Linked DNA regions of Actinacidiphila yeochonensis CN732. The protein of the gene in region 2 interacts with the protein of the main gene of each other region in a pairwise test. Links are inferred from orthologs where the notes say so. Each region holds a gene or a part of one and is shown on either strand. Other genes may lie near its edges. The genes, in order: ftsZ and rlmN.

What was found.
Region 1: the proteins of rlmN (region 2) and ftsZ interact in binary tests that used the Escherichia coli proteins (3 or more experiments, as listed by UniProt). The link is inferred for Actinacidiphila yeochonensis CN732 from one-to-one orthologs.

The regions. Positions count from the first base shown.
Region 1 is NZ_JQNR01000003.1:280,888-290,362, reverse strand. Bases 2,303-5,184 are described here. They hold ftsZ (cell division protein FtsZ), read left to right. Parts: upstream 2,303-3,056; coding sequence 3,057-4,313; downstream 4,314-5,184. Other genes in these bases: BS72_RS02860 (YggS family pyridoxal phosphate-dependent enzyme), read left to right, coding at 5,124-5,184; pgeF (peptidoglycan editing factor PgeF), read left to right, coding at 4,324-5,127; BS72_RS02875 (cell division protein FtsQ/DivIB), read left to right, coding at 2,303-2,774. Also shown: putative lipid II flippase FtsW, read left to right, coding at 1-409; murG (undecaprenyldiphospho-muramoylpentapeptide beta-N-acetylglucosaminyltransferase), read left to right, coding at 416-1,504; more of BS72_RS02875, read left to right, coding at 1,869-2,302; more of BS72_RS02860, read left to right, coding at 5,185-5,882; BS72_RS02855 (cell division protein SepF), read left to right, coding at 5,977-6,600; BS72_RS02850 (YggT family protein), read left to right, coding at 6,771-7,058; BS72_RS02845 (DivIVA domain-containing protein), read left to right, coding at 7,105-8,346; ileS (isoleucine--tRNA ligase), read right to left, coding at 8,632-9,475. UniProt on the Escherichia coli protein: Essential cell division protein that forms a contractile ring structure (Z ring) at the future cell division site. The regulation of the ring assembly controls the timing and the location of cell division.
Region 2 is NZ_JQNR01000005.1:3,101,432-3,110,807, forward strand. What follows is about bases 4,626-7,408. They hold rlmN (23S rRNA (adenine(2503)-C(2))-methyltransferase RlmN), read left to right. Parts: upstream 4,626-5,349; coding sequence 5,350-6,468; downstream 6,469-7,408. Other genes in these bases: BS72_RS24965 (phosphatidate cytidylyltransferase), read left to right, coding at 4,626-5,156; BS72_RS24975 (thiamine ABC transporter substrate-binding protein), read left to right, coding at 6,786-7,408. Outside these bases: rpsB (30S ribosomal protein S2), read left to right, coding at 570-1,499; tsf (translation elongation factor Ts), read left to right, coding at 1,656-2,492; pyrH (UMP kinase), read left to right, coding at 2,679-3,500; frr (ribosome recycling factor), read left to right, coding at 3,538-4,095; more of BS72_RS24965, read left to right, coding at 4,269-4,625; more of BS72_RS24975, read left to right, coding at 7,409-7,880; BS72_RS24980 (ABC transporter permease), read left to right, coding at 7,973-9,376.

The DNA.
Region 1 (9,475 bases), on a different replicon or contig from region 2:
CATCTTCGCCGTGACCGGGGAGGAACTGGGCCTCGCGGGCACGCTGTCCGTCCTGGCCCTCTTCGCGGCACTAGGCTACGCGGGTATCCGCGTTGCCGGACGCACGGAGGACCCCTTCGTCAGGTTCGCAGCGGGAGGTGTGACCACCTGGGTCACGGTCCAGGCCGTGATCAACATCGGTGCGGTGCTCGGCCTGCTGCCGATCGCCGGAGTCCCGCTCCCGCTGTTCTCCTACGGGGGTTCGGCCCTCCTGCCGACCATGTACGCGATCGGGCTGCTGATCTGCTTCGCCAGGAGCGAGCCGGCCGCCCGGGCCGCGTTGGCCGCCCGCGGGCACACCCCCCTGACCGGGGCAGTGAGAAGGACGATGCGACGGTACGCCAGGCGGCGGCCGTCCGGAGAGCGGTGAATTTCGGTGCATGTCGTACTCGCCGGTGGAGGGACCGCCGGCCACATCGAGCCGGCGCTCGCGCTCGCCGATGCCCTGCGCAGGCAGGACCCGACCGTGGGGGTCACCGCACTCGGCACCGAGCGGGGGCTGGAGACCCGGCTGGTGCCGGAGCGGGGCTACGAGCTGGCCCTGATCCCGGCCGTCCCGCTGCCCCGGCGGCCCACCCCCGAACTCATCACCGTCCCGGGGCGGCTGCGCGGCACCATCAAGGCCGCCGAGCAGGTGCTGGAGCGCACCAAGGCGGACTGCCTGATCGGCTTCGGCGGCTACGTGGCGCTGCCCGGCTACCTGGCCGCCAAGCGGCTGGGCGTGCCGATCGTCGTCCACGAGGCCAACGCCCGCCCCGGGCTGGCCAACAAGATCGGCTCCCGCTACGCGCACACCGTGGCCGTCTCCACGCCCGACAGCAAGCTGCGCGACGCGCGGTACATCGGCATCCCGCTGCGCCGCACCATCGCCACGCTGGACCGGGCCGCCGCCCGGCCCGAGGCCCGGCACGCCTTCGGCCTGGACCAGAACCTGCCCACGCTGCTGGTCTCCGGCGGCTCCCAGGGCGCGCGGCGGCTCAACGAGGTCGTCACCGCGGTCGCCCCGCGGCTCCAGCAGTCCGGCGTGCAGATCCTGCACGCGGTCGGCCCGAAGAACGAACTGCCCCGGTCCGACAACATGCCCGGGATGCCGCCCTACCGGCCGGTGCCCTACCTGGACCGGATGGACCTCGCCTACGCCGCCGCCGACATGATGCTGTGCCGGGCCGGCGCGATGACCGTCGCCGAGCTCACCGCCGTCGGGCTGCCGGCCGCGTACGTGCCGCTGCCCATCGGCAACGGCGAACAGCGCCTCAACGCGCAGCCGGTGGTCAAGGCGGGCGGCGGACTCCTCGTCGACGACGCGGAGCTGACGACGGACTGGGTGCTGTCCAACGTGCTGCCGGTGCTCACCGACCCGCACCGGCTGTACGACATGGCCCGCTCCGCCGCGGAGTTCGGCCGCCGGGACGCCGACGAGCTGCTGATGCGCATGGTCTACGACGCGGTGGCCTCCCGGCGCTAGGGCCGCGACCGGGGCTCACCCTGCCGGGAGGGGCACGAGCCTGAGCGGGCCCCTGGCCCGACGCCGGAGGGCGACCCGTGAAGTCCGCCCGGACCGGGCCCGCTCCGCTGCATCCGCCGGGGCGGGCCCGGTCCGGCCCGGCGGCCGTCCTACCCTCCGGCCGGCTCCGTCGCGGCTCCCCTCCGGCGGCCCGGCGGACCGGCCGCCGGGGAGCCGGGGTGTCGGGGGAGGGGTGCCGGTCCGCGGCCCCCAGGGGGCGCCGGAGACATCATCGGGCGGGTCCAACGGCGGGGTGCCGCGCGGCAGGCGCGTCCGCAGGGCAGGATGGACCCCGCCGTCACAGAACCGAAGCGGGAGGCCCGAGGTGACCGCATCCGACGGAACCCCCGTGCGCCGGCGCGGCCTACGCCGTCCCGCGGCGGAACCCGCTCCGAGTGCCCGGGGGTTCACCCCCGCCGGCCGCAACAGCACCGCCCCCGCCCGGGACGCGGTGCCGCGCCCGGCCGGCGCCCCGCAGGGCGACGGCCCGCCCGGCACCGCCGAGGGCGGTGAGCCGCGCACCCTCGCGCACCGCCGCCGCGTCCTGCTCGTGCTGCTGCTCGCCGCGGCCGTCCTCGTCGGCGGCGGCAGCTGGCTGGTGTGGGGCTCGCCGCTGCTGCGTGCCGACCGCGTCACCGTTCACGGCAACCAGGTCGTGTCGGATGATCAGATCATCAGAGCGGCTCATGTCCCGCTCGGCGGAGCCCTCGTGTCCGTCGACACCGGCGCCGTCCGCCGCCGGCTGCTGGCCGCGCTGCCCCGCCTCCGCGCGGTCCGCGTCGACCGCTCCTGGCCGCACACCGTCCGGCTCGACGTCACCGAGCGGACACCTTCCGCCGTGCTGCCCGACGGTCGGCGGTGGACCGAAGTCGACAGCGGCGGTGTCCGGTTCGCCACCGTGGACCAAACCCCCAAGGGTGTCCCCGTGATCCGGCTCGACCACCCGCTCGACGCGAGCGTCCGCCAGTTCGGGACCAAGCGCCTCCTCCAGGCGGCGATCGAGGTCTCCGCCGCGCTGCCGGCCGGTGTGCGCGGCCACGCCACCGCGATCCTGGTGCGTTCCTACGACGGCATCACCGTCGAACTCACCGGCGGCCGCACGGTGGTGTGGGGGAGTCGGGACGGGAGTACGCGCAAAGCGGTCGTCCTGACGGCGCTGATGCGGGCCCAGCCCGACGCCGACCACTACGACGTCAGTGCCCCTGACGCCCCTGCCGCGTCCGCGAGTTGACGCTCTACGGGAGGGTGACAGCCCAGTCCCCGCACGGGTGTCGAAGGCTACCGGCCCCCGATGCGGCGACGCACGGCGTGATCACATAGGGTGAAAAGAAAAACGGGAGGTTCGGCGTGTTCGTTGAACCGCCACCGCTTGTCGACTTAGTGTCTCGTCTCAAGAGAAACACTTGGGACAGGCATACTGGTAACCCTAAACCTCAGGGTTAGGGTTCAGAACGGCACCGGCGAGCCACCGACCGTCCCACACGATTCGTAATCGAGGCGAGAGGGCTTCGACGTGGCAGCACCCCAGAACTACCTTGCGGTCATCAAGGTCGTCGGCATCGGCGGCGGTGGCGTCAACGCCATCAACCGGATGATCGAGGTCGGGCTCAAGGGCGTCGAGTTCATCGCGATCAACACCGATGCACAGGCCCTCCTGATGAGCGACGCCGACGTCAAGCTCGACGTCGGACGGGAACTCACCCGCGGCCTCGGCGCCGGCGCCAACCCGGAAGTCGGCCGCAAGGCGGCCGAGGACCACCGGGAGGAGATCGAAGAGGTGCTCAAGGGCGCCGACATGGTCTTCGTCACCGCCGGCGAGGGAGGTGGCACCGGCACCGGCGGCGCCCCCGTGGTGGCCAACATCGCCCGCTCGCTGGGCGCTCTGACCATCGGCGTCGTCACCCGCCCGTTCACCTTCGAGGGCCGCCGCCGCGCCAACCAGGCGGAGGACGGCATCGCGGGCCTGCGGGAGAACGTCGACACCCTGATCGTCATCCCCAACGACCGCCTGCTGTCGATCTCCGACCGCCAGGTGAGCGTGCTGGACGCCTTCCGCTCCGCGGACCAGGTGCTGCTCTCCGGCGTCCAGGGCATCACCGACCTCATCACCACCCCCGGCCTGATCAACCTCGACTTCGCCGACGTGAAGTCGGTGATGTCCGAGGCCGGTTCGGCGCTCATGGGCATCGGCTCGGCCCGCGGCGACGACCGCGCGGTGGCGGCGGCCGAGATGGCCATCTCCTCGCCGCTCCTGGAGGCGTCCATCGACGGCGCCCGCGGTGTGCTGCTGTCCATCTCCGGCGGCTCCGACCTCGGCCTGTTCGAGATCAACGAAGCCGCCCAGCTGGTCAGCGAGGCGGCCCACCCGGAGGCCAACATCATCTTCGGCGCGGTGATCGACGACGCCCTCGGCGACGAGGTGCGGGTCACCGTGATCGCCGCCGGGTTCGACGGCGGCCAGCCGCCGACCCGGGGCAGCCGGGACAAGGTGATCGGCTCGTACACCTCCCGCGACGAGTCCGCGCCCTCCTCCGGCACCAGCGGTTCCAGCACCGGAACGGCGCCCGTCCCGCCGCGGATCGGCTCCGACAACCTCCGGCCCACCCCGTCGTTCAGCGGCATCGGCAGCGTGCCCGCCGCCCCTGTCGAGCGCGACCCCGAACCGGCCGCCGAGAACCGCGGCACCCAGGTCCCGCCGCCGATCGTGCCCCCCGCCCGCCCCTACCCGGAGTCCGTCGAAGAGCTCGACGTACCCGACTTCCTGAAGTGACCGCCCGGCAGTGATAGGGCACCGCACTTCTCTGGACGGCGCGCACTTCGCCTTCACCGACCGGTGGGGCGGGGTGAGCGCCGTTCCGTACGCCAGTCTCAACCTCGGCGGTGCGGTGGGCGACGATCCCGCCGCCGTGCTCGCCAACCGCGAGCGCGCCGCCCGCGCACTCGGCCGCGACCCCGGCCGGGTGGTGTGGATGCGCCAGGTCCACGGCCGCGAGGTGGCCCCGGTCGACGGCCCCTGGGGCGACCGCCCGGTGCCGAAGGCCGACGCGCTGGTCACCCGCCGTCCGGACGTCACCCTCGCCGTGCTCACCGCCGACTGCGTGCCGGTGCTGCTGGCCGACCCCGTCGCCGGGGTGGCCGCCGCCGCGCACGCCGGACGGCCCGGACTGGTCGCGGGCGTGGTGCCCGCGGCGGTGGCCGCGATGGAGGCGGCCGGCGCGGACCCGGCGCGGACCACCGCCGTCATCGGCCCCTCCGTCTGCGGCAAGTGCTACGAGGTCCCCGAGGCCATGCGGGCCGAGGTGGCCGCCGTGGTGCCCGAGGCGTACGCGGAGACCCGGCAGGGCACCCCGGCGGTCGACGTGGCTGCCGGAGTGCGGGCGCAACTCGCGCGCTGCGGCGTCCGGGTGGCCGAGGCGCCGACGGTGTGCACGCTGGAGTCGCACGACCACTTCTCGTACCGCCGTGAGCAGACCACCGGCCGGCTGGCCGGCTACGTGTGGCTGGACCCCCGGCCGGACGCGGAGCCCGACGGCGGGCCGGGAGCCGGCGCCGCCGGCCCCGCGGACGAGGGAGGCGACGCGTGACCGGGCCCTCCCACGCCCCGTCCGGCGCCGCGCCGGACCCGGAGCGGGCCGCCGAGCTGGCGGCCAACCTGGCCAGGGTCGAGGAGCGGATCGCCGCCGCCTGCGCGGCGGCGGGCCGCCCCCGCGAGGAGGTCACCCTGGTCGTGGTGACCAAGACCTACCCGGCCGAGGACGTCCGCGCGCTGGCCGCCCTGGGCGTGCGGCAGGTCGCCGAGAACCGCGACCAGGAGGCCGCGGCCAAGGCAGAGGCGTGCGCCGATCTCCCGCTCAGCTGGCACTTCGTGGGCCAGTTGCAGACGAACAAGGCCCGCCACGTGGTCCGTTACGCCGACCACGTGCACTCCGTCGACCGGGACCGGCTGGTCACCGCGCTGTCCGCGGCGGCGACCGCGGCCGGCCGCACGCTGGGCTGCCTCGTCCAAGTCGCCTTCGACGCCGAAGCCGCGGGCCGTGGAGAGCGCGGCGGCGTCGCCCCCGAAAGGGTCGGCGCGCTGGCCGACGCCATCGCGGCCGCCGACGGGCTGCGCATGGACGGCCTGATGACCGTAGCCCCTCTGACCGGGCGGTATGCCGGTCAACCGCGAATGGCATTCGATCGGTTGACGGAAATCTCATCCCGCCTGCGCGAGACACATCCTGCTGCGACCATGGTATCGGCAGGGATGAGCCAGGACCTTGAGGACGCCGTGGCCGCCGGAGCGACACATGTACGCGTCGGAACGGCGGTACTCGGAGTCCGTCCGCGGCTCCGGTAACGTCACCAACAAGTCGGACCACAGCATAAATATGGTGTGGCGGCCGCCAGGAGCGGCGGCCGTGGACCGCAACCCCGCTGAGAGGACGCAGAGCATGGCCGGCGCGATGCGCAAAATGGCGGTCTACCTCGGCCTCGTGGAGGACGACGGATACGACGGCCCGGGGTTCGACCCCGACGACGAGTTCGAGCCCGAGCTGGCCTCGCCGCCCCCTGGCCGGACCGTTCCGGAGCCCGAGCGGGTGGAGCCCCGCCGGCCGCTCGCCCAGCACGTCCCGCCCGGGCGGCTCCAGCCGCCCCAGGACGAGCCGCCCCGGCTCGTCCATGCCCCGGCCCCCCGCGAACCGCGGATCGCGCCAGTGGCATCCATCACACCCGAACGCCAGATTCCGGAGAAGAACGCAGCGGTGATCATGCCCAAGGTCGTGTCAGAACGGGAGCCGTACCGCATCACCACGTTGCACCCTCGGACCTACAACGAGGCCCGTACCATCGGGGAACACTTCCGCGAGGGCACGCCGGTGATCATGAATCTGACGGAGATGGACGACACCGACGCAAAGCGCCTGGTGGACTTCGCCGCCGGACTGGTGTTCGGCCTGCACGGAAGCATCGAGCGGGTGACACAGAAGGTCTTTCTGCTCTCGCCTGCTAACGTCGATGTCACGGCGGAGGACAAGGCCCGGATTGCCGAGGGCGGGTTCTTCAACCAGAGCTAGCCTTATGGCTGGTTCGACGCTGGACCAAGCTTAACAAGTCATACGAAACAGACCGTAAAAGATCGCAATAGACCGAAAACGGACACAGTTGCCGTCGCCGGCACTGGGCAGCCGCACGACAGTTGGACCCGGCCGACAGGCTGCGGGCGGACAGGGGAGAGGGAAGCGCGATGGGTATCGCACTCCAGGTGCTGTACATCGTGCTGTACGTGTTCCTGTTCGTGCTGATTTTCCGATTGGTGATGGACTACGTCTTCCAGTTCGCCCGTTCGTGGCACCCTGGCAAGGCGATGGTGGTCCTCCTGGAGGGCACCTACACTGTCACCGATCCGCCACTTAAGCTTCTGCGGCGTTTCATCCCGCCGCTACGTCTCGGGGGCGTGGCGCTCGACCTGTCCTTCTTCGTATTGATGATCATCGTGTACATCCTGATCTCCGTCGTCGGGGGTTTGATGTGAACGGTGCGGGCTCCCGATATGTCGACGATCACGTTGAGGTGAAGAGATGCCGCTGACTCCCGAGGACGTTCGGAACAAGCAGTTCACGACCGTCCGCCTCCGAGAGGGCTACGACGAGGACGAGGTCGACGCCTTCCTCGACGAGGTGGAGGCGGAACTGACCCGTCTGCACCGCGAGAACGAGGATCTGCGGGCCAAGTTGGCCGCTGCGACCCGTGCCGCGGCACAGAGCCAGCAGCAGCAGAACATGCGCAAGCCCGAGCAGCAGGACCGTCCGGTACCCGCCGCCATATCGGGTCCCCAGCCGGTGCAGCAGCAGATGCCGCAGCAGCAGGTGGGCCCGCCCCAGCTGCCTGGCGGTGCTCCGCAGCTGCCGGCTGGTCCGAGCGCTCAGGGGCAGCACGGCCCCGGCCCGGGCGGCCCCGGCGGCCCGATGGGTCAGCACCCGATGCAGCAGGGCGGCCCCGGCCCCATGGGTATGGGCGGGCAGCACCCGATGCAGCAGGGCGGCCCCGGCCCCATGGGTATGGGCGGGCAGCACCCGATGCAGCAGCAGATGCAGCCGCAGCAGCAACAGCAGCCCCACCACCCCATGCAGCAGCAGGGTCCCGGCGGCGACAGTGCCGCGCGCGTCCTGTCGCTGGCTCAGCAGACCGCCGACCAGGCGATCGCCGAGGCCCGTTCCGAGGCCAACAAGATCGTCGGTGAGGCCCGCAGCCGCGCCGAGGGTCTGGAGCGGGACGCCCGCGCCAAGGCGGACGCGCTGGAGCGGGACGCCCAGGAGAAGCACCGCGTCGCGATGGGCTCCCTGGAGTCCGCCCGCGCGACGCTGGAGCGCAAGGTCGAGGACCTGCGCGGCTTCGAGCGGGAGTACCGCACCCGGCTGCAGGCGTACCTGCGGTCGCAGCTGGACCAGCTGGAGAACCAGGCGAGCGACTCACTCGCCCCGACTCGGGCCTCCGCGTCCACGCCGTCCCTGCCCTCCGGCCCCTCCATGGGCGCCGGGACGATGGGGAGCGGTGCCATGGGCGGCATGGCCGGTATCGGCTCCGGCGCCGGTGCGATGGGCCACGGCTCCTCCGGACCGTCCTACGCGGGCAGCCCGGCCGGCCAGGGTGGTTCGATGGGCAGCGGCCACACGCCCGGCCCGACGTTCGGCGGCCAGCAGCAGATGTCCCCCGCGATGACCCAGCCGATGGCTCCGGTCCGTCCGCAGGGCGGCCCCCAGCCGCTCCAGCAGGCGCCGACGCCGATGCGCGGCTTCCTCATCGACGAGGACGACAACTAGGAACCAGCCCTGGGCAACCAGGCAGGACGCGGAAGCGGCCCCATCCGGCGCCGTCCACCCGCCCGCACGACTGAGGCCGGCCCCCGGAGTTCCGGGGGCCGGCCTCGTTGTGCCGCCTGACGCCCGCGGGCTGACCGGAGGTTCACCCCGGGGCGCGGGAGGCGGGGCCCGAGGTCCGTGGAGCGCCGAGCCCGCCCGCGCGCTGCTCCCGGACCGGCGCGGCGGCGAGAAGCGCGGGGCGGGTGGCCGCCGAAGCCGGCGGCCACCCGCCCCGGGTGCGTCAGGTCAGACGGTCCTGCGCAGGTGGAAGGTCAGGCCGAGCACCTCGTCGGTGAAGGCCGGGCCGAAGCCGTCCTCCGGGCCGCCCTCCGCGAGGTCGACCGCCAGCACCTCCTCCGCGATCAGCGCGGCATGCACGATGACCGCCTCGGACAGCTCCGGGTCGGTGGCGCTCCACCGCACGGCGATCCGGTCGCTGACGTCGAACCCGGAGTTCTTGCGGGCCTCCTGGACCAGCCGGACCACGTCCCGGGCCGCACCGGCCCGGCGCAGCTCCGGGGTGATCTCCAGGTCGAGGGCCACGGTCGCGCCCGCGTCGGAGGCCACCGACCAGCCCTCGCGGGGGGTCTCGGTGACGATGACCTCCTCCGGCGCCAGCTCGACCGGCTCCCCGTCCACGGTGACGGACGTGGTGCCCTTCTCCCGCAGCTCCGCCGAGAGCACGGCGGCGTCCGCCGCGGCCACCGCCTTGGCGACCGCCTGCACGCCCTTGCCGAACCGCTTGCCCAGCGCCCGGAAGTTGGCCTTCGCGGTGGTGTCCACCAGCGAACCGCCCACCTCCGTGAGCGAGGCCAGCTCGGCGACGTTCAACTCCTCGGCGACCTGGGCCCGCAGCTCGGGCGACAGCTCCTCGAAGCCCGCGGCGGCGACCAGCGCCCGCGACAGCGGCTGCCGGGTCTTCACCCCGGACTCGGCGCGGGTGGCCCGGCCCAGCTCCACCAGCCGCCGCACCAGCCGCATCCGCTCCGACAGCGCCGGGTCGATCCACGCCTCGTCGGCCACCGGCCACCGCGCCAGGTGCACCGAGTCCGGGGCGTCCGGCGCCACCGGCACCACCAGGTCCTGCCAC
Region 2 (9,376 bases):
CTGCCGGCCCTGCCGGCTGTGCCGAGCCCGAACCCGCCGCGGCGGCCAGCAGGGCCGCCGCCACCATCCACCACGCCATCGTGATCGCCATGCCTCCACCATGGCCCCGCGCGGCCACCTCGCGATGATCTTGGTCCGCGACCTGTGGATAACTCCGCCGAGCATGTCGCCGCCTGCGGTCCCGCGGCGGTGCCGTACCCCGTCCGGAGCAGCCGAGGCAGCCGCATGTCCTCTCCTGCCGCGTCCTGTTTCCTGTCCGTGTCCGCGTCCGCGTCCGGGGGCTCGGGCGAACCCGGGCAGGCCCGGGCAGAGCTGGGCGGGCATGACCGGACAGAGCTGGGCGGACCTGGGCCGGAGTCCGAGTGTCGCCCGGCGCTCCGGCGGTCCCGTACACTTTCAACGGCGATCCGGGTCACCGGGTCGACTTCGCACGCCCCGCCATCTGGTCCGGACCGACGGTTCCGGGTCGGTGGCCGCGCCCCTCGGTCCCTCGTGGAACGGCGCGCCGGGGCGTCAGGCGCGACCGCCGTCCGGCGGCCGCGACAACCGAGAACCCAAGGAGTACGGCCATGGCCGTCGTCACGATGCGGGAGCTGCTGGAGAGCGGCGTCCACTTCGGGCACCAGACCCGCCGCTGGAACCCGAAGATGAAGCGCTTCATCTTCACCGAGCGCAACGGCATCTACATCATCGACCTGCTCCAGTCGCTGTCGTACATCGACCGCGCCTACGAGTTCGTCAAGGAGACCGTCGCGCACGGCGGCTCCATCATGTTCGTCGGTACCAAGAAGCAGGCGCAGGAGGCGATCGCCGAGCAGGCGTCCCGCGTCGGCATGCCCTACGTCAACCAGCGCTGGCTGGGCGGCATGCTCACCAACTTCTCGACCGTCTACAAGCGCCTCCAGCGCCTGAAGGAGCTTGAGGAGATCGACTTCGAGGACGTGGCCGCCTCCGGCCTGACCAAGAAGGAGCTCCTGGTCCTCTCCCGCGAGAAGGACAAGCTGGAGAAGACCCTGGGCGGCATCCGCGAGATGCAGAAGGTGCCCAGCGCGGTCTGGATCGTCGACACCAAGAAGGAGCACATCGCCGTCGGTGAGGCGCGCAAGCTCCGCATCCCGGTCGTCGCGATCCTCGACACCAACTGCGACCCCGACGAGGTCGACTACAAGATCCCGGGCAACGACGACGCGATCCGCTCCGTCACGCTGCTGACCCGCGTGATCGCGGACGCCGTCGCCGAGGGCCTCATCGCCCGTTCCGGCGCCGCGGTGGGCGACAAGAAGACCGAGGGCGTCGCCGAGCCGCTCGCCGAGTGGGAGCGCGACCTGCTCGAGGGCGAGAAGAAGGCCGAGTCGGAGGGCGAGACCGCCGCTGCCGAGGCTCCTGCCGCTGAGGCTCCGGCCGAGGCCGCCGCCCCCGCCGCGGACGAGACCGCCGCTGCGGACGAGACCCCCGCCGAGGGCGAGACCCCGGCCGAGGGCGACGCGGCGCAGAGCTGACCCGGAGCCGACCGCGGCCCGCGGGGCGCCTGCCACAGGCGCCCCGGCGTCCGCCGGACGGCACCCGGCAGTACCACGCGTGACGACGGCGGGGGCCTGTGTGCCCCCGCCGTCCACCCGTAGACCCACCGACCATTCGGGAAGAGACTCAAAGCCATGGCGAACTTCACCGCCGCCGACGTCAAGAAGCTCCGCGAGCTGACCGCCGCGGGCATGATGGACTGCAAGAACGCCCTCACCGAGGCCGAAGGCGACCTGGACAAGGCCGTCGAGATCCTCCGCGTCAAGGGCCAGAAGGGCGTGACGAAGCGCGAGGGCCGCTCGGCCTCCAACGGCGCCGTCGTCGCCCTGATCGCCGAGGACAACAGCGAGGGCGTGCTCGTCGAGCTCAAGTGCGAGACCGACTTCGTCGCCAAGGGTGACAAGTTCGTGGCCGTCGCCGACGCGATCGCCGCGCACGTCGCCGCCACCAAGCCGGCCGACATCGCCACGCTGCTCGCCTCCGAGATCAACGCCGGCCAGACCGTCCAGGCGTTCGTGGACGAGGCCAACGCCACCCTCGGCGAGAAGATCGTGCTGGACCGCTTCGCGCAGTTCACCAACGGCTTCGTGAGCGCCTACCTGCACCGCACCAGCCCCGACCTGCCGCCGCAGGTGGGCGTCCTGGTCGAGCTGGACAAGGCCGACGCGCAGACCGCCAAGGACGTCGCCCAGCACATCGCCGCCTTCGCGCCGGTCTACCTGACCCGTGAGGACGTCGCCGCGGAGACCGTCGAGAACGAGCGCCGCGTCGCCGAGGCCACCGCCCGCGAGGAGGGCAAGCCCGAGGCCGCGCTGCCGCGCATCGTCGAGGGTCGCGTCAACGGCTTCTTCAAGGAGAACGTCGTCCTGGAGCAGGCCTTCGCCAAGGACTCCAAGAAGACGGTGCAGAAGGTGCTGGAGGAGGCCGGTGTGACCCTCAAGGGCTTCGCCCGCTTCCGCGTCGGCGTCTGAGCCGGCCCCACCTTGGCTGCCGGACGGCATCGACCGTTCGGCGAATGACGGACGGCCCCGCTAGGGTCGTACGCGGGCGGCCGTCCACAGGCCGAACGCAGAGGTGACGAGGAGGCCATTGCCGTAACGGGAACCGACAGGACCCCGCGGCAATGGCCTTCTTGGTACGCGCACGAGGAGATCTCCATGGATGCTGGTGCCGAAGGCGCCGACAAGGCCCGCGACGACGACCACGAGGCCGGGCAGGACGCCGCGCAAGCCGCGGTCGGCACCCGCGACGGCGTCGCCCCCGGCCGGTACATGCTGAAGCTCTCCGGCGAGGCGTTCTCCGGAGGAGGAGGGCTCGGCGTCGACCCGGACGTCGTGCACTCCATCGCCCGCGAGATCGCCGCGGTGGTCCGCGACGGCTACGAGATCGCCGTGGTCCTCGGCGGCGGCAACTTCTTCCGCGGTGCCGAGCTCCAGCAGCGCGGCATGGACCGGGCCCGCTCGGACTACATGGGCATGCTCGGCACGGTGATGAACTGCCTGGCCCTCCAGGACTTCCTGGAGAAGGAGGGCATCGAGACGCGGGTGCAGACCGCCATCACCATGGGCCAGGTCGCCGAGCCCTACATCCCGCTGCGGGCGGTGCGCCACCTGGAGAAGGGCCGCGTCGTCATCTTCGGCGCGGGCATGGGCATGCCCTACTTCTCCACCGACACCACCGCCGCCCAGCGGGCGCTGGAGATCGGTGCCACCGCGATGCTCATGGGCAAGAACGGGGTGGACGGCATCTACGACTCCGACCCCCGGCACAATCCCGACGCGGTGCGCTTCGACGCCCTGGAGTACGGGGACCTCATCGCCCGGGATCTGCGGGTCGCGGACCTCACGGCGATCACGCTCTGCCAGGACAACAAACTGCCCATCGTGGTCTTCGAGCTGCTCGCCGAGGGCAACATCGCGCGGGCCGTCAAGGGTGAGAAGATCGGCACGCTGGTCAACGACCACGGCACCCGGGCATGACCGCCAGGCCCTGCCCACCGAATACCAGGAGCACATGGTGATTGAAGAGACACTCCTTGAGGCCGAGGAGAAGATGGAGAAGGCCGTCGTGGTCGCCAAGGACGACTTCGCGGCGATCCGTACCGGCCGTGCCCACCCGGCGATGTTCAACAAGATCGTCGCCGAGTACTACGGCGCCGTCACGCCGATCAACCAGCTGGCCTCCTTCGCGGTGCCCGAGCCGAGGATGGCGGTGATCACCCCCTTCGACAGCAGCAGCCTGCGCAACATCGAGGAGGCGATCCGCAACTCGGACCTGGGCGTCAACCCCAGCAACGACGGCCGCATCATCCGCGTCGTCTTCCCGCAGCTCACCGAGGAGCGGCGGCGCGACTACATCAAGGTCGCCAAGACCAAGGGCGAGGACGCCAAGATCTCCATCCGCAGCGTCCGCCGCAAGGCCAAGGAGACCCTGGACAAGCTCGTCAAGGACGGCGAGACGGGCGAGGACGAGGTGCGCCGCGCGGAGAAGGAGCTCGACGACACCACGGCGAAGTACGTGGCGCAGATCGACGAGCTGCTCAAGCACAAGGAGGCCGAGCTGCTGGAGGTCTGAGCCTCCCGCAGCACGGCACGCCTGACCGCTCCTTCCGCCATCCTCCTGGCCACCTCCACCCGACGACGCGAGGCGACGCTTTCGTGAACGACTCTTCCTGGGGCGCGTCGCCACGCGCCGGCCACGTGGCGGGTTCCGCCGCAGAACCCGCGGTCAGGAGGAAGATCTCTGCCATGCCGCCACCGCCCCCGCCCGCCGCACCGGAACCGCCGCCCTCACCCGCGCCGTCCCCGGCGCCCGGGAAGAAGTCCGCCGGACGCGACCTGCGGGCGGCGATAGGGGTCGGCGTCGGTCTCGGCGCCGTCGTGCTCGCAGCGCTCTTCGTCGTCAAGGCCGTCTTCGTCGGCATCGTCGTGGTCGCCGTGGTGGTCGGCCTGTGGGAGCTGACCTCCCGGCTCGCCGAGAGCAAGGGGCTGCACGCCCCGCTCGTCCCGCTGGCGCTCGGCGGCACCGCCATGGTGATCGCCGGGTACACCAGCGGAACCACCGGCGCCTGGATCGCGATGGCGCTGACCGTCCTCGCGGTGCTGGTCTGGCGGATGGCCCAGCCGCCCGAGGACTACCTCAGGGACGTCACGGCCGGTGTCTTCGCCGCCTTCTACGTGCCGTTCCTGGCCACCTTCGTGGTGCTGATGCTCGCGGCGGACGACGGTCCGCGCCGGGTGCTGGTCTTCCTGCTGCTCACCGTGGTCAGCGACACGGGCGCCTACGCGGTCGGCTGGCGGTTCGGCCGCCACAAGCTCGCGCCCAGGATCAGCCCCGGCAAGACCCGCGAGGGCCTGATGGGGGCGATCACCTTCGCGATGGTCGCGGGGGCGCTGCTGATGCAGTTCTACATCGACGGCGGCCACTGGTGGCAGGGCCTGCTGCTCGGCCTCGCCGTGGCTGCCAGCGCCACCCTGGGCGACCTGGGTGAGTCCATGATCAAGCGGGACCTCGGCATCAAGGACATGGGCACGCTGCTGCCCGGCCACGGCGGCATCATGGACCGGCTGGACTCCCTGCTGCCGACCGCGCCGATCGCCTGGCTGCTGCTGAGCGCGTTCGTCGGCCAGAGCTGACGGGGCCGGGGCTGACGAGGCCGGGGCCTGACGGGGGCGGAGCGAGGAGCCCGGCGCGAGAGAGCCGGTGTGACGGGGCCGCAGCCGCCCGGTCGGCGTCGGCCGGCCTGGGATGGTGCGAAGTGTCGGGTTTTCCACAGGCCCGGCGGACCGGGCCAGGACGCTCCGAAAGGATGCGACACTGGTAGGCATCATGCCTGCACCCGGAGAGCTCACGTTCGTCGCACCCCGCGGGGCCAAGAGGCCCCCGCGGCACCTCGCCGACCTCTCGCCCGCTGAGCGGCGCGAGGCGGTGGCCGCGCTGGGGGAGAAGCCGTTCCGGGCGAAGCAGCTGTCACAGCACTACTTCGCCCGCTACGCCGACCACCCCGACGCCTGGACCGACATCCCGGCCGCCGCCCGCGGCCGGCTCGCAGGCGACCTGCTGCCCGAGCTGATGACCGTGGTGCGCCACGCCTCGTGCGACGACGGCCTCACCCGCAAGACCCTGTGGCGGCTCTTCGACGGCACGCTCGTCGAGTCGGTGCTGATGCGGTACCCGGACCGGGTCACCATGTGCATCTCCTCGCAGGCCGGCTGCGGCATGAACTGCCCCTTCTGCGCCACCGGCCAGGCGGGCCTGGACCGCAACCTGTCCACCGCCGAGATCGTCCACCAGATCGTCGAGGGCATGCGCGCGCTGCGCGACGGCGAGGTGCCCGGCGGCAGCGGCGAGGGCCTGGACCGGCTGTCGAACATCGTCTTCATGGGCATGGGCGAGCCGCTCGCCAACTACCGGCGGGTGATGGACGCCATCCGCCGTCTCACCGACCCGGCGCCCGACGGCCTCGGCCTGTCCCAGCGCGGCATCACCGTCTCCACCGTGGGCCTGGTGCCGGCCATCCACCGGTTCACCGACGAGGGCTTCAAGTGCCGCCTCGCGGTGTCCCTGCACGCCCCGGACGACGAGCTGCGCGACACCCTGGTGCCGGTCAACACCCGCTGGAAGGTCCGCGAGGTGCTGGACGCCGCCTGGCGCTACTCCGACGTCTCCGGCCGCCGGGTGTCCATCGAGTACGCGCTGATCCGCGACATCAACGACCAGGCGTGGCGGGCCGACCGGCTGGGCAGGCTGCTCAAGGGCCGCCGGGCGCACGTCAACCTGATCCCGCTGAACCCCACCCCCGGGTCGAAGTGGACCGCCTCCCGCCCGGAGGACGAGAGGGCGTTCGTCGCCGGGCTGCAGGCGCACGGGGTGCCGGTCACCGTCCGCGACACCCGCGGCCAGGAGATCGAGGGCGCCTGCGGTCAGCTGGCCGCCACCGCCCGCTGACCCCGGCTGGCCTGCTGATATCGTCTCCGACCGGGCGTCCGGCGGACCTCCGCCGGCCGCGGTCGGCGGGCAGGCCGCCAGACCACGGCCCTCCGGGCCGCGACCGCCCGGCACCGACCGTCACCGTCCGCGCCGAGGGACGGGACAGGAGCCGACCGGCCCTGACCGGCTCCGACCGGCCCGGCACCGGGCAGCACGACACGGCACAAGTGAACATCCGACAGGGGAGCGTCTGAGACGGCGCTGAGAGTGCGGCTGGGAGACCAGGCCGCAGACCCTCCAACCTGATCCGGGTCATACCGGCGTAGGGAGTCAACATGACCAGCACCATCCGAAGGCGTGCCGCGGGCGCGATCGTCCTGGCGGCGGCCGCGGCCACCGTCCTGGCGGGCTGCGGCAGCGGTGGCGGCTCCGGGTCCGCCTCGGGGAAGCCGTCCAAGACCGTCACCCTGGTCAGCCACGACTCCTTCGCCGCCTCCACGTCGGTGCTGGCGCAGTTCACCAAGGAGACCGGCTACACCGTGAAGGTGCTGCGCGGCGGGGACGCGGGCGCCGCCGTCAACCAGGCCATCCTCACCAAGGACGACCCGCGCGGCGACGTCTTCTTCGGCGTCGACAACACGCTGCTGTCGCGGGCCCTGGACAACGGGCTGTTCGACTCCTACACGGCCAAGGGCCTCGACAAGGTGGCCGCCGACGTGCAGCTCGACGCGGCCAAGCACCGGGTGACCCCGATCGACTCCGGCGACGTGTGCGTCAACTACGACCGCGCCTACTTCACCTCCCACCACCTCGCGCCGCCGCAGACCTTCGCCGACCTGGTCAAGCCCCAGTACAAGAACCTCCTGGTGACCGAGAACGTCGCCACCTCCTCCCCGGGCCTGGCCTTCATGCTCGGCAGCATCGCCACCTACGGCGACCAGCACTGGCAGACGTACTGGAAGCAGCTCAAGGCCAACGGCGTGAAGGTCGTCGACAGCTGGGAGCAGGCGTACGACAGCGACTTCTCCGGCTCCTCGGCCGGCCGCAAGGCCGGTGGCGACCGGCCGCTGACCGTCTCCTACGCCTCCAGCCCGCCCGCCGAGGTGGTCGGCGTCAACCCGCCGCCCGCGCAGTCGCCGGTGGGCGTGTCGACCGGGACGTGCTTCCGCCAGATCGAGTTCGCCGGGCTGCTGCACGGTGCGAAGAACCCGGCCGGCGGCAAGGCGTTCATCGACTTCATGATCAGCCGGACCTTCCAGCAGGACATGCCGCTCCAGATGTACGTCGACCCGGTGGTCGAGGGCGCCAAGGAGCCGGCGGTGTTCACCCGCTACGGGGCGAAGATCGCGCACCCGACGACGCTGCCGCCCGCCACCATCGCGGACCGGCGTGACGACTGGGTGAAGACGTGGAACTCCCTCGTCCTCTAGGCGCCCACCGCGCTGAAGGCGCCGACCACCAGTCCGGCCCGGACGCCGCCCGCGCTGCCGCCGTGCGCGGCGCGCTGGTGCGGGCCGGACTGGTGGTGGTGCCGCTGGCGTTCTTCGCGGTGTTCTTCGCCTACCCGGTGGCCGCCATCGTGGGGCGCGGGCTGCGGGCCGGCGGCCACTGGCAGCTGGGACGGATCGGCGGGGTGCTCGGCGATCCGTCCGTCCGGCACGTGCTGTGGTTCACCTGCTGGCAGGCGGCCGCGTCCACCGCGCTCACCCTGGCGGTGGCGCTGCCGGGGGCCTACGTCTTCGCCCGGCTGGACTTCCCCGGCAAGCGGGTGCTGCGGGCGGTGGTGACCGTCCCCTTCGTGCTGCCGACCGTGGTGGCCGGCTCCGCGTTCCTCGCGCTGCTGGGGCGCGGCGGCCTGACGGACAGCCTGTTCGGGCTGCGCCTGGACACCTCGGTGTGGGCGATCCTCATCGCCCACGTCTTCTTCAACTACGCGGTGGTGGTACGCACCGTCGGCGGACTGTGGGCGCAGCTCGACCCCCGTCAGGAGGAGGCCGCGCGGATGCTCGGCGCGGGCCGGTTCGCCGCGTTCCGCCGGGTGGTGCTGCCGGCGCTCGGACCGTCCGTCGCCGCGGCCGGTGTGATGGTCTTCCTGTTCACCTTCACCTCCTTCGGCGTCGTCCAGATCCTCGGCGGCCCCACCCGGGCCACCCTGGAGGTGGAGATCTACCGGCAGACCGCGGAGGTCTTCGACCTGTCGACCGCCGCCGTGCTCACCATCCTCCAGTTCCTCGCCGTCGTCGCCATCCTCGCGGTGCACGCCTGGACGCTGCGGCGCCGCGAGTCGGCGCTGCGGCTGGTGGACGCCGCAGGCACCGGCCACCGGCCGCGCGGCGGCGAACGCGCCCTGCTCGCCGGTGTCCTCGCCGTGGTCGCGGTGCTGATCCTGCTGCCGCTCGGCGTGCTCGCGGCCCGCTCGTTCGACGGCCCGCACGGCTACGGCCTGGACTTCTACCGCTCCCTGGGCTCCGCCGGCGACGACAGCACCTTCCTGGTGCCGCCGGTCGAGGCGGTGTGGAACTCGCTGCGGTACGCCGCCATCGCCGCGCTGATCGCGCTGCTGGTCGGCGGGCTCGCCGCCGCGGCACTGACCCGCCGGGCCGGCCGGCTGATGCGCGGCTTCGACGCGCTGCTGATGCTGCCGCTGGGCACCTCCGCGGTCACCGTCGGCTTCGGCTTCCTCATCAGCCTCGACAAGCCGCCGCTGGACCTGCGCGACTCCTGGCTGCTGGTGCCACTGGCGCAGGCTCTGGTCGGGGTGCCGTTCGTGGTCAGGGTGATGCTGCCGGTGCTGCGCGCGGTCGACCAGCGGCTGCGCGAGGCCGCTTCCGTCCTCGGCGCCTCCCCGGCCCGGGTATGGCGTGAGATCGACCTGCCGATGGCCGCCCGGGCCGCCGGTATCGCCGCCGGCTTCGCCTTCGCCGTC